3 regions of the Streptomyces sp. NPDC031265 genome follow, and region 3 is predicted to be linked to each of the others. Evidence: riboswitches for the same ligand, from Rfam matches in the RefSeq annotation. Region 3 holds a riboswitch; each other region holds the start of a gene.
What was found. A riboswitch is a leader RNA that binds a small molecule or an ion and turns the genes downstream of it on or off. The one in region 3 is predicted to bind cobalamin.
Positions count from the first base shown of each region.

Region 1: it holds a riboswitch for cobalamin, as region 3 does, so the genes downstream of both, metE (5-methyltetrahydropteroyltriglutamate--homocysteine S-methyltransferase) here and ACZ499_RS29120 (ribonucleoside-diphosphate reductase subunit alpha) in region 3, are expected to answer to the same signal.
Region 2: it holds a riboswitch for cobalamin, as region 3 does, so the genes downstream of both, nicT (Nickel transporter NicT) here and ACZ499_RS29120 (ribonucleoside-diphosphate reductase subunit alpha) in region 3, are expected to answer to the same signal.

Region 1 is NZ_JBVIHM010000005.1:221,424-225,698, forward strand. It holds gene ACZ499_RS11170 (molybdopterin-dependent oxidoreductase) at 1-1,291, opposite strand, end outside; cobalamin riboswitch at 1,588-1,811, shown strand; gene metE (5-methyltetrahydropteroyltriglutamate--homocysteine S-methyltransferase) at 1,973-4,275, shown strand, end outside.
Region 2 is NZ_JBVIHM010000020.1:133,367-137,641, forward strand. It holds gene ACZ499_RS27190 (NAD(P)H-binding protein) at 1-255, shown strand, start outside; gene nicT (Nickel transporter NicT) at 248-1,405, opposite strand; cobalamin riboswitch at 1,433-1,640, opposite strand; gene ACZ499_RS27200 (penicillin acylase family protein) at 2,004-4,275, opposite strand, start outside.
Region 3 is NZ_JBVIHM010000023.1:66,700-70,974, forward strand. It holds gene mctP (monocarboxylate uptake permease MctP) at 1-1,589, shown strand, start outside; cobalamin riboswitch at 1,882-2,005, shown strand; gene ACZ499_RS29120 (ribonucleoside-diphosphate reductase subunit alpha) at 2,135-4,275, shown strand, end outside.

The sequences.
Region 1 (4,275 bases), on a different contig from region 3:
CCACGTCCGCGTACGCGGTGGTCTCGGTCTCCGCGAACACGTCCTGGACGACGACGAACTCGGCCGCCCGCAGGCCCTCGACGACGGTGCGGCGGTTGGCGACCGAGGCGACCGGATTGGTGCAGATCACCCAGCACGCCTTGATGTCGCCGTCGGCCATCCGCCGGAACATCTCGACGGTGCCGAGCCCCGCCCCGTCCGTGCGCAGCGTGCCCGGCCGCAGCCCCCACAGCTCCTCGGTGAAGGCCCGCTCCTCGTCGACGAGCACCGAGCGCTGGCCGGGCAGCCCGGGGCCCATATAGCCCATCTCGCGGCCACCCATGGCGTTCGGCTGGCCGGTGAGCGAGAAGGGGCCGCTGCCGGGGCGGCAGATCGCGCCGGTCGCCAGATGCAGGTTGACCAGGGCGTTGGTGTTCCAGGTGCCGTGCGTGGACTGGTTGAGCCCCATGGTCCAGCAGCTCATCCACTCGTCGGCCGCGCCGATCCACCGCGCCGCCGTGCGGATGTCGTCCTCGGGGATCCCGGTGATCTCCGCGACCGAGGCGGGCGCGTAGTCGGCCAGGAACTCGCCCATCGCCTCCCAGCCCTCGGTGTGCTCGGCGATGAAGGCGGTGTCCGTGTGCCCGTTCTCCTGGAGCAGGTGCAGGAGCCCGTTGAGCAGGGCGAGATCCGCGCCGGGCTTGATCTGCAGGAAGAGGTCGGCCTTGGCGGCGGTCGCGGTGCGGCGCGGGTCGACGACGATCAGCTTCGCCCCGGCCTTGACGCGCTCCATCATCCTCAGAAAGAGGATGGGATGACAGTCGGCCATGTTGGAGCCGATGACCAGGAAGACGTCCGCCTTCTCGAAGTCCTGGTACGAGCCGGGCGGCCCGTCCGCGCCGAGCGACAGCTTGTAGCCGCTGCCCGCACTGGCCATGCACAGCCGGGAGTTGGACTCGATCTGGTTGGTGCCGATGAACCCCTTGGTCAGCTTGTTGGCCAGGTACTGCGCCTCCAGGCTCATCTGGCCCGACACGTACAGCGCGACGGCGTCCGGCCCGTGCTCGTCGACGATCGCCCGCAGCCTGCCCGCCGTCTCGGCGATCATCGCGTCGACGCCGGCGGGCACCGGCTCTGCCCCCCGCTCGCCCCGTACCAGCGCGGTGGCCAGGCGTCCGGGTGCGGCCAGCATGTCGGCCGTCGTCGCCCCCTTGGTGCACAGCCGTCCGGAGTTCGCGGGGTGCGCCTTGTCGCCGGAGGCCTTGAGTACCGTGCGCCGGCCGTCCGGCCCCACGGTGATGTCGAGGACCATCCCGCAGCCCACACCGCAGTACGAGCAGACCGTGCGCACCTGTTCGGTGGCGGCCCGCGTGCCCTGTGCGGTCAACGGGTGTCCCCTCTCGTCTCGGCCGGGATCCCTTGGGTTCCGACCGTACGAAATGCCCGTTACTTCGATGTCACGTGCGGCGATCACGAGTGGTTACGTCGGCCACACTAATCGCGCCCCGATGCTGTGAGCACCTGTGTGCGACTGCGGCACGCCTCCGATGTCGGACATCACGAGGCGTGCGGGCCCGATGTGAGGGGCCTTCCGGCCCCCGGCTCTGTAGGGTGGCGCTCGCAGCTGGTTCGCCCCCGTCCGCCAGGCGGGAGGCGTCGTAAGAGGGAACCCGGTGGGAATCCGGGACTGCCCCGCAGCGGTGAGCGGGAACGACCGCCGTCATACGCACTGGGCCCGGCCGGGTCTGGGAAGCGACGGCCACTAGGTGTCCGCCGGGAAACCGGCAGGCGTGCCCGCGAGTCCGAAGACCTGCCCGTTGCCCGTGCGCGACCGACGCGCGCGGAGACCTTGGTGACCTCGTGGGCGGGTCGGCGAGACAAGAGGTGGTTCGAGCGCGGGCACCGCTCCGCGCGGGCCGCCCTGTCCGTCTCCCTTCGCGCCCACGACCCGCATCAGGGTCGATTTCGAGACATTCTCGCGAAGGAGAGTTTCGTGACCAGCAAGTCCGCAGCCGCGGCAGCACGGGCCACCGTGTACGGCTACCCCCGCCAGGGCCCCGACCGGGAACTCAAGAAGGCCGTCGAGGGGTACTGGAAGGGCCGCGTCAGTGCCGACGCCCTCCGTGACACCGCCCGCGACCTGCGCCGCGCCAACTGGCGCCGGCTCGCCGACGCGGGCGTCGACGAAGTCCCCACCGGCGACTTCTCGTACTACGACCACGTCCTCGACACCAGCGTGATGGTGGGGGCGATCCCCGACCGGCACCGCACCGCCGTCGAGACCGACACACTCGACGGCTACTTCGCCATGGCGCGCGGCACCCAGGACGTGGCGCCGCTGGAGATGACCAAGTGGTTCGACACCAACTACCACTACCTGGTGCCCGAACTCGGCCCGGACACCGTCTTCACCGCCGACTCCGGCAAGCAGGTCGCCGAGCTCACCGAGGCGCTGGCGCTCGGCCTCGCGGCCCGGCCCGTCCTGGTCGGCCCGGTCACCTACCTCCTCCTGGCCAAGCCCGCGCCCGGCGTCGACGCCGCCTTCGAGCCTCTGGCCCTGCTGGAGCGGCTGCTGCCCGTGTACGCAGAGGTGCTCGCCGATCTGCGGGCGGCCGGCGCGCAGTGGGTGCAGCTCGACGAGCCCGCCCTCGTCCAGGACCGCACCCCCGCCGAACTGGACGCCGCCGCCCGCGCCTACCGGGCGCTCGGCAGCCTCACCGACCGCCCCAAGCTGCTGGTCGCCTCCTACTTCGACCAGCTCGGCGAGGCCCTGCCCGTCCTCGCCAAGGCGCCCGTGGACGGCCTCGGCCTGGACTTCACGGGACCGGCCGCCGCCAACCTCGACACCCTCGCGGCCGTCGGCGGACTGCCCGGCAAGCGGCTGGTCGCGGGCGTCGTCGACGGCCGCAACATCTGGATAAACGACTACGAGAAGTCCCTCGCCACTCTCGGCACGCTCCTCGGCCTCGCGGGCACCGTCGACGTGGCACCGTCCTGCTCGCTGCTGCACGTTCCGCTCGACGCGACGGCCGAACGCGACATCGACCCGCAGATCGCCCGCTGGCTCGCCTTCGCCCACCAGAAGACCGCCGAGACCGTGACGCTGGCCCGCGGCCTCACCACCGGCACCGGCGCCATCGCCGCCGAACTCGCCGCCAACCGCGCGGACCTGGCCTCGCGCGCCGGATCCGCCCTCACCCACAACCCGGCGGTACGCGCGCGTACGTCGACGGTCACCGAGGCGGACGGTCGCCGCTCCCAGCCGTACGGCGAACGCGCCCCGGCCCAGCGCGCCCGGCTGCGGCTGCCGCTGCTGCCCACGACCACCATCGGCTCGTTCCCGCAGACCACAGAGGTGCGCTCCGCCCGCGCCGACCTGCGCGCCGGACGCGTCGACACCGCGGGCTACGAGGAGCGCATCAAGGCCGAGATCCGCGAGGTCGTCGCCTTCCAGGAGAAGGCGGGCATCGACGTCCTCGTCCACGGCGAGGCCGAACGCAACGACATGGTGCAGTACTTCGCCGAGCAGCTGACCGGCTACCTCGCCACCCGGCACGGCTGGGTCCAGTCGTACGGCACGCGCTATGTCCGCCCGCCGGTCCTGGCCGGCGACATCTCCCGGCCGAGGCCGATGACAGTCCGCTGGACGGCGTACGCCCAGTCGCTCACCGACCGCCCTGTCAAGGGCATGCTCACCGGGCCGGTCACCATGCTGGCCTGGTCGTTCGTCCGCGACGACCAGCCGCTCGCCGAGACCGCCCGCCAGGTGGCGCTCGCCCTGCGCGACGAGGTCGAGGACCTGGAAGCGGCCGGGACGTCGGTCATCCAGGTCGACGAGCCCGCCCTGCGCGAGACGCTGCCGCTGCGCGCCGCGGACCGCGCCGCCTATCTGGACTGGGCCACGGAATCGTTCCGGCTGACCACCGGGGGCGTACGTCCCGACACCCAGATCCACACCCACATGTGCTACGCCGAGTTCGGCGACATCCTCCAGGCCATCGACGACCTCGACGCCGACGTCATCAGCCTGGAGGCGGCCCGCTCGCACATGCTCGTCGCCGACGAGCTCGCCGCCGCGGGCTATCCGCGCGAGGTGGGGCCCGGTGTCTACGACATCCACTCGCCGCGCGTACCGAGCGCCGAGGAGGCGACCGCACTCCTGCGCAGGGGGCTTGCGGCCATCGCGCCGGAACGGCTCTGGGTCAACCCTGACTGCGGACTGAAGACCCGCGGCTGGACCGAGACGAAGCGGTCCCTGGAGAACCTGGTCGAGGCCGCCCGGACGGTCAGGACGCA
Region 2 (4,275 bases), on a different contig from region 3:
TCGCCGCGCGAGCAGGCCCGGGCGATCGGTGACGCGCTGGGGACAGCGGTGCGGTTCGTCGAGCAGAGCCGGGCCGAGGCGCGGGAGCTGCTGATGCGTTTCATGCCGGAGCCGGTGGTCGAGGCCACGCTCGGCATCCTCGGCGAACCCACGCCCGAGGAGCGGCAGGTGAGTCCGGATGTGGAGCGCATCCTGGGCCGGGCACCGCGTACGTTCACGGCCTGGGCGGCGGACAGCGTCGTGGCCTTCAGATGACGTCCGCAGCCGGGGCGGCCCCGTCCCGGGCCGTGCCCGGCCCGCCCTGGCCGGGCGCATCGGCGGCTGCGGCGACGCGCACCGCCCAGCGCTGCTCGACCTTGGCGAACCGCCAGTACGCCAGGGCCGCGGCCCACACCGCGACGAACAGGCCGACGATGATGAAGCCCACGTTGTCCAGGTCGAGGTCCGCGACCCAGCCGGTGACACCGTCGCTCAGATCGAGCTTTTCGTGCAGGACGCCCACCAGCTCGATCGTGCCGATCAGGAAGGCCACCGCGATGGAGAGCCCGGTGATGGTGAGGTTGTAGAACACCTTGCGCACCGGGTTGGAGAAGGCCCACTGGTAGGCGAAGTTCATGAACGTACCGTCGATGGTGTCGAACAGGCTCATCCCCGCCGCGAAGAGCAGCGGCAGGCACAGCACGGCGTACCAGGGCAGCCCGGCGGCCGCCCCCGAGCCGGCCATCACCATCAGTGTGACCTCGGTGGCGGTGTCGAAGCCGAGCCCGAAGAGGAAGCCCAGCGGGTACATCTGGCCGGGCCTGGTGATCGACTTGGTGAAGCGGCCCAGGAGGCGGTTCATGAACCCCCGTGAGTCCAGGTGCTGTTCCAGCTCGGCCTCGTCGTACGTTCCCTCACGCATGGCCCGGAAGACCCGCAGGATGCCGACAAGGGCGAGGAGGTTGAGCGCGGCGATGAGGTAGAGGAACGATCCGGAGACGGTCGTTCCGACGACTCCGAGGGTCTGGTGGGTCTGCGAGTCGTCGTTCATCAGGGTGCCCGCGAGCTGCGCGCCCCCGGCGACCAGCGCCGCCATCGCGACCACGACGCTGGAGTGCCCGAGCGCGAACCAGAAGCCGACCGACACCGGCCGCTTGCCGTCGGCCATCAGCTTGCGGGTGGTGTTGTCGATGGCGGCGATGTGATCGGCGTCGAAGGCGTGCCGCATGCCGAGGGTGTAGGCGGTGACGCCGAGGCCCAGGCCGAACGTCTTCGAGCCGACCTCGTAGTGCTCGGGCACGACGAGCAGGAAGAGTATGCCGAACGCCACGACGTGCAGGGCGGCGATCACCGCCAGCAGCCAGGCGGTGCGGACGGTGTCCTCACGCCGCCACTGGAAAGTGGCGGGCAGGGTGGGCAGGGTCATTCGTTCACGCTCCAGCACCTCGTGGATCATTAGCGAGATGCCGTGGCCGGTCTCCTGGCTTCCGGGGTATCGCACCGTCCCCGCCTTCCCAGCGGCCTTACGGCCCCCAGTGGCACAACGGGACGGGCTACCCGAAGCCGTTCATGGCCTGAACGACATGGGGCCCGATCACAGTGGCGAGGGCCGCTCCGGTCTTGCACCGGTCTTCCCGAACACCACGGCTCGCCAACCGTAGGTGCGACCCGCCTCACCTGCAAGTCTGGCTGCGGGCAGGGGGATTGCAGATCACATTTCGGGCGCGCCGCCGGGGACCGTCCGCCCACCTCGCAGCACGCGGCGGGCCCGCCGCTCGGCCCGACTCCCCACCCTCCGGTCGGCGCGGGGAACGCCGGGCGGCGGTCGATGCGGGCGCGGACCTCGTCGGAGCCGAAGTGGTAGTCGATGCGCCTCACGGCCTCGGCCCAGCCGCGCACGGAGCCCGCGCCGGAGAGCGCCTCGGTCACGAACGGGTCGGTCCACCGCTGCACCGCACGCCGCCACAGCTCCGCGGGCGGCTCCTCCACTGCGGGGATGGCGCGGCCCGTTCGGGTCGCCCCGGTCAGCCGTGCAGGGTCGTGGTCCGGAGCTGGGGATCGGACCCTGTCTCCGCCTCGGTGAACCGTTCCGTGACCCAGCGCTTGTGCGAGAAGAGGACGGTCTGGTCGGTGTAGTGGGGCGATTCGGGGTTGGAGGACTGCCCGTAGGTGAGGATCGTACGGGTGCGGGGACCCTGCGACGTCAGCTCCGTGGCCATGATGAAACTGGAGCCCGACGCGTAGTCCTCCGGGGAGTTCGGGCCTGTGGCGCCGCCGCTGCCCGACGTGGGTGACGCGTTCACGACGTTGAAGCAGCCCTCACCGCCGGAGCAGCCGGGCAGCGGGATCCCCGCCCAGCGCTGCACGCTGCCTATCGGCGCGTCCAGGGGCACCTTGTCGGCGGCCAGCCCGCGCACGGCGTCGGCCAGCGCGCGCCGCACCTGCGGATCGTCGCCGTTGAGCCCGCGCGGGGTGGTGAGCGGCTGGGCCGGGTCGTACGGAACGCGCCACCACGGGTGCCGGCCGCCCACTTGGGTGCGGAACGCCTGCCACAGCACGGCGCCGCGGCTGTCGGCGTCGTCGCGGGTGTCCCAGGCCGCGAGGACGCCGCAGGCGGCGCGCACATCCACCTCGGTGCCGTCGGTGGCGGTCAGGACGGGGTGTGCGCGGCACATCGCGACCGCGTCGTCGCGGCCCAGCTCCGCCGTGTAGTTGCGGTTACCGAGCATGCTCGCCCGCAGCGTGGACAGGGTGAACCCCGGCGTGCCGAGTCCGTCGGTGCCGTCGCGCCGGCCCGCGATCATCTGGAGCCCGAGCTGGGCGCGCGGCCCGAGCGGCACTCCGGCGCGGTACATCCGCGGGTAACCGGTCAGCGGCGCCGAGGGGTTGGTCAGGGTCGAGTCGTTGTTGGAGTTGGCCACGTAGTCGGTCCGGGTCAGCCGGGGCTGGTGGCCGGGGCCGAAGATGCCCGGCACGACCGCGTCGGGGTCGTTGCCCCAGTCGCAGCCCGAGGTCGAACCATCGAGCACGCCCGCCACATCGTGGTCCTCGCCCGGCAGGGCGCACCGCTTGAGCCGGTCGTCGGTGACGTTCGGCACGGCGGAGGAGTCGTTGAAGTACGCGGTGCCGGTGGTGTCCGTGGCCATCGTGTACGTCCAGGGGATGCCCTGGTACGTCTGGTGCGCCTGCTTGAGCTGGGCCACGGACTGCGCCCTGCCGATCGCCAGCCACTCGTTCATCGAGCGCAGGTTGTCGGCGTTGGCATCCCTCAGGGCGTACGCCTCGGTGCGCGTCCAGCCCTCGGCGAGGACCGGCCCGTACCGGGAGGTGTAGAGGGTGGTGGTGACGGTGGAGGGCTTGCCGTCGGCGCCGCGGACCGTGACCGGTACGGTCCGGCGGGTCATCGGCACCGCCTTGCCGTCGACGAGGTGGCTCGTCGGGTCGCCGGGCGTGAGGGTGAGGCGGTAGAGCGAGGCGTGGTCGGTGTAGCTCGTGGTGTGCGTCCAGGCGAGGGCGCGGGTGTGGCCGATCTCGACGAGCGGGGTGCCGTAGATGCTCGCGCCCGCGACGTCGATGACGCCCGGGATCGTCAACTGCACCTGGTAGAAGCGGTCCCCGCCGATCCACGCCAGGTGCGGGTTGGCCAGCAGCATGCCGTCGCGGCCTCGGGTCACGTCACGACCGAGCGCCCAGCCGTTGCTGCCGAGGTCGTCGCGGCGGGGGCCGGTGCGCCTCGACGGGGTCGACGGGGTCGAGGCCGAGCCGCTCGCACCGGCGCCGCGCGCTGCCGCCGCCCCACGTAGCGGCTTCGTCGGCTTCGTGGCCTTGCCAGCGGTCGGCGGGGCCGCGGTGGCGATGGCCTGCTTGAGCGCCGTCGCCCCGGCGGCGCCGTTGACGTCGTAGACGAGGTTCCAGATGTCCATGGCGCTGATCGGGCCGACCCAGGGCTTGCCCTTGCACGTCGGATCCGGCAGGTGAGCGGCGCCGGTGTCACGCAGATACCGGTTGTACCCGGCGGCGTACCCCTCGACCATCCGGCGCAGCTCGGGCGTCGGGCCGAGCGGCGCCGGGCGGTCGAGCAGCCGCCGGACCGTACCGGCCTGCCGCAGACCCTGGTGGTAGGTGTCGCTCGCCAGGTTGGGGGTGCCGTCGGCGGTCGTCTCCGTCGGGCCGAGGTACTTGGAGCGCTCGCCCCTCAACGTCATTACCTGGTCGGCGAGTTGGCACAGGTTGTCCTGCGCGAACGCGTACCCGTATCCGTACCCCAAGCCGCCGTAGTCGTGGGCCAGGACGTGT
Region 3 (4,275 bases):
GCGTCGCGCTCGGCGTCTTCATCTTCTTCTTCCTGGCCGTCACGGTCATCGGCTTCATGGCCGCCCGCTGGCGCCGCGCCGAGAACGAGCAGAGCCTCGACGAATGGGGGCTCGGCGGCCGCTCGTTCGGCACCTGGGTCACCTGGTTCCTGCTCGGCGGCGACCTCTACACGGCGTACACGTTCGTCGCGGTTCCGGCGGCGGTGTACGCGGCGGGCGCGGCCGGGTTCTTCGCGGTGCCGTACACGATCCTCGTCTATCCGCTGATCTTCACGTTCCTGCCCCGGCTCTGGTCGGTCTCGCACAAGCACGGCTATGTGACGACATCGGACTTCGTACGCGGCCGGTTCGGCTCCAAGGGCCTCTCGCTCGCGGTCGCGGTCACCGGCATCCTCGCCACGATGCCCTACATCGCGCTCCAACTGGTCGGCATCCAGGCGGTGCTCGACGTGATGGGCATCGGCGGGTCCGGCAACTGGTTCCTCAAGGACCTGCCGCTGCTGATCGCGTTCGCGGTGCTCGCCGCGTACACCTACTCCTCGGGCCTGCGCGCGCCCGCGCTGATCGCGTTCGTGAAGGACGGCCTGATCTACCTCGTCATCCTGGTGGCGATCATCTACATCCCGATCAAGCTCGGCGGCTTCGACGACATCTTCGCGGCGGCCCGGCACAAGTTCGAGACACCCAACGCGGCCGGGAAGCCCACGGGTGCGCTGGTGCCCCCCGAGGCCGGGCAGTGGACGTACGCCACACTCGCCCTCGGCTCGGCGCTGGCGCTCTTCATGTACCCGCACTCGATCACGGCGACCCTCTCCTCCCGCAGCCGCAACGTCATCCGCCGCAACACCACGATCCTGCCGCTGTACTCGCTGATGCTGGGCCTGCTCGCGCTGCTCGGCTTCATGGCGATCGCGGCCGGGGTCAAGGTCAAGAACGGCCAGCTGGCGATCCCGCAGCTCTTCGAGGACATGTTCCCGGACTGGTTCGCGGGCGTGGCGTTCGCCGCCATCGGCATCGGCGCGCTCGTCCCGGCGGCGATCATGTCGATCGCGGCCGCGAACCTCTTCACCCGCAACATCTACAAGGACTTCCTCAAGCCGGACGCCACGCCGGAGCAGGAGACCAAGGTATCCAAGCTGGTCTCGCTCCTGGTGAAGGTGGGCGCGCTGGTCTTCGTCCTGACCATGGACAAGACGGTCGCGATCAACTTCCAGCTGCTCGGCGGCATCTGGATCCTGCAGACCTTCCCGGCCCTGGTGGGCGGTCTGTTCACCCGCTGGTTCCACCGCTGGGCGCTGCTGGCGGGCTGGGCGGTGGGCATGGCGTACGGCACGCTCGCCGCGTACGGGGTCGCCTCGCCCACCCAGAAGCACTTCGGCGGCAGCTCCAAGAACATCCCCGGCATCGGTGAGATCGGCTACATCGGCCTCACCGCGTTCGTCCTGAACGTCGCCGTCACCGTGGTCCTCACGGTGGTCCTGAGGGCCCTGAAGGCCCCCGACGGCGTCGACGAGACGTCCCCGGAGGACTACACGGCGGACGCGGGCGACCCGGGCGTACAGACGGAACTCCCGGCCGCGACACACTGACGCGAGCCACATGACGGGCCGCCGGGTTTCCGGCGGCCCGTTTCCGCTGCCTGGGGGAATGCCCACGACCGCCTGAAGGTTCGGCGTACGGCACCCCCAACCCCTGAGGGGCGCGGGGCTGTGACATGTGCGGCTCCGCCGCGATGGGGGTCCCCCTGTTCGAGCGAAGCCGAGAACTTGGGGGAGCGACCAGCCCCCACCGGCCCGCAGTCGAGCAACTCCCCAACAAACACGCTCCGGTACGGATGCGACACAACATGTGGGGGCGCCAACAACTCCCGGCACAAGATGTATGCTCGTGCTCGCTGTCGCCGCAGGGGAATCCGGTGCAAATCCGGAACTGTCCCGCAACGGTGTACTCGTACGCATTTGCGTACCTGGTCAGTCCGAGGACCTGCCGACAGCGCGCCCTGGCCGTCCGGTCCGGGTGCCAGACGTCCGGGCCTCGCGGAATGGGCATGTGGACGCGGCGTACCCCCGAGGGGGTGTGTCCGTGTGCCCGCGCACTTCCCCAAGGCCCCGTGCCGAGCGAGGAGTGCCCCCACGTGACCATCGCCCCTGCGGATCCCGCCTCAGCGATCGCCGAAGAGCCGGCCGATGCCCCCGGGACCGCGCTGCTGCGGACCCTGACCGACCTCACCGCCGATCTGCCGGACACCGACCCCGGCCGTGTCGCCGCCGCCGCGCTGCGCGGCCGCAACGCGCGCTCGGACGAGGCGGAGCTGCGTGGGCTCGCCACCGAGGCCGCCGCCGGTCTGATCTCCGAGGACCCGGCGTACTCCCGCCTCGCCGCCCGGCTGCTGACGGTCACGATCGCCGACGAGGCCGCGACCCAGGGCTCGGTCTCGTTCTCCGACTCGGTCGAGGTCGGCCACCGCGAGGGCCTGATCGCGGACCGCACCGCCGACTTCGTACGGCTGCACTCGGAGCGTCTGGACGCGCTGGTCGCCGCCTCCCTCGCGGACGGCGCCGACGACCGCTTCGGCTACTTCGGACTGCGCACGCTCTACTCCCGCTACCTGCTGCGGCACCCGATCACCCGCCAGGTCATCGAGACCCCGCAGCACTTCATGCTCCGGGTCGCGGCGGGTCTGGCCGAGGACGACTCGGTGCGCGCGCTCGACGAGGTCGCCTCGCTGTACGGCCTGATGAGCCGGCTCGACTACCTGCCGTCCTCGCCGACGCTCTTCAACTCCGGCACCCGCCACCCCCAGATGTCCAGCTGCTACCTGCTGGACTCCCCGCTGGACGAGCTGGACTCGATCTACGACCGTTACCACCAGGTGGCACGTCTGTCGAAGCACGCGGGCGGCATCGGCCTCTCGTACTCCCGCATCCGCTCGCGCGGCTCGCTCATCCGGGGCACCAACGGCCACTCCAACGGCATCGTCCCGTTCCTGAAGACGCTGGACGCCTCCGTCGCGGCCGTCAACCAGGGCGGGCGGCGCAAGGGCGCGGCCGCGGTCTACCTGGAGACCTGGCACTCCGACATCGAGGAGTTCCTGGAGCTGCGCGACAACACCGGTGAGGACGCCCGGCGCACGCACAACCTGAACCTGGCGCACTGGATCCCGGACGAGTTCATGCGCCGTGTGGACGCGGACGGCACCTGGTCGCTGTTCTCCCCCGCCGACGTGCCGGAGCTGGTGGACCTGTGGGGCGACGAGTTCGACGCCGCCTACCGCAAGGCCGAGGCGGCCGGTCTCGCCCAGAAGACGATGCCGGCCCGGGACCTGTACGGCCGGATGATGCGCACCCTGGCGCAGACCGGCAACGGCTGGATGACCTTCAAGGACGCCTCCAACCGCACCGCCAACCAGACGGCGGAGCCCGGCCACACGGTCCACTCCTCCAACCTCTGCACCGAGATCCTTGAGGTCACGGACGACGGCGAGACGGCCGTCTGCAACCTCGGCTCGGTCAACCTCGGCTCCTTCGTGCTCGCCTCGGGCGAGATCGACTGGAAGCGCCTGGACGAGACCGTCCGTACGGCCGTGACCTTCCTGGACCGGGTCGTCGACATCAACTTCTACCCGACCGAGCAGGCCGGCCGCTCCAACGCCAAGTGGCGTCCGGTGGGCCTGGGCGCGATGGGCCTCCAGGACGTCTTCTTCAAGCTGCGCCTGCCCTTCGACTCCCCCGAGGCGAAGGCGCTCTCCACCAAGCTGGCCGAGCGCATCATGCTCACGGCGTACGAGGCGTCCTGCGACCTCGCCGAGCGCAACGGCCCGCTCCCGGCCTGGGACAAGACCCGCGCGGCGCGCGGCGTGCTGCACCCCGACCACTACGACGTCGAGCTGAACTGGCCGGAGCGCTGGACGGCGCTGCGCGAGCGGATCGCCTCGGTCGGCATGCGCAACTCGCTGCTGCTCGCGATCGCCCCGACCGCGACGATCGCGTCCATCGCGGGCGTCTACGAGTGCATCGAGCCGCAGGTCTCCAACCTGTTCAAGCGCGAGACGCTCTCCGGTGAGTTCCTCCAGGTCAACGGCTACCTGGTGGAGGACCTGAAGAAGCTCGGCGTGTGGGACGCGCAGTCCCGCGAGGCGCTGCGCGACGCCAGCGGCTCGGTGCAGGAGTTCAGCTGGATCCCCGCCGACGTGCGCGCGCTCTACCGCACGGCGTGGGAGCTCCCGCAGCGCGGCCTGATCGACATGGCGGCGGCCCGCACCCCGTTCCTGGACCA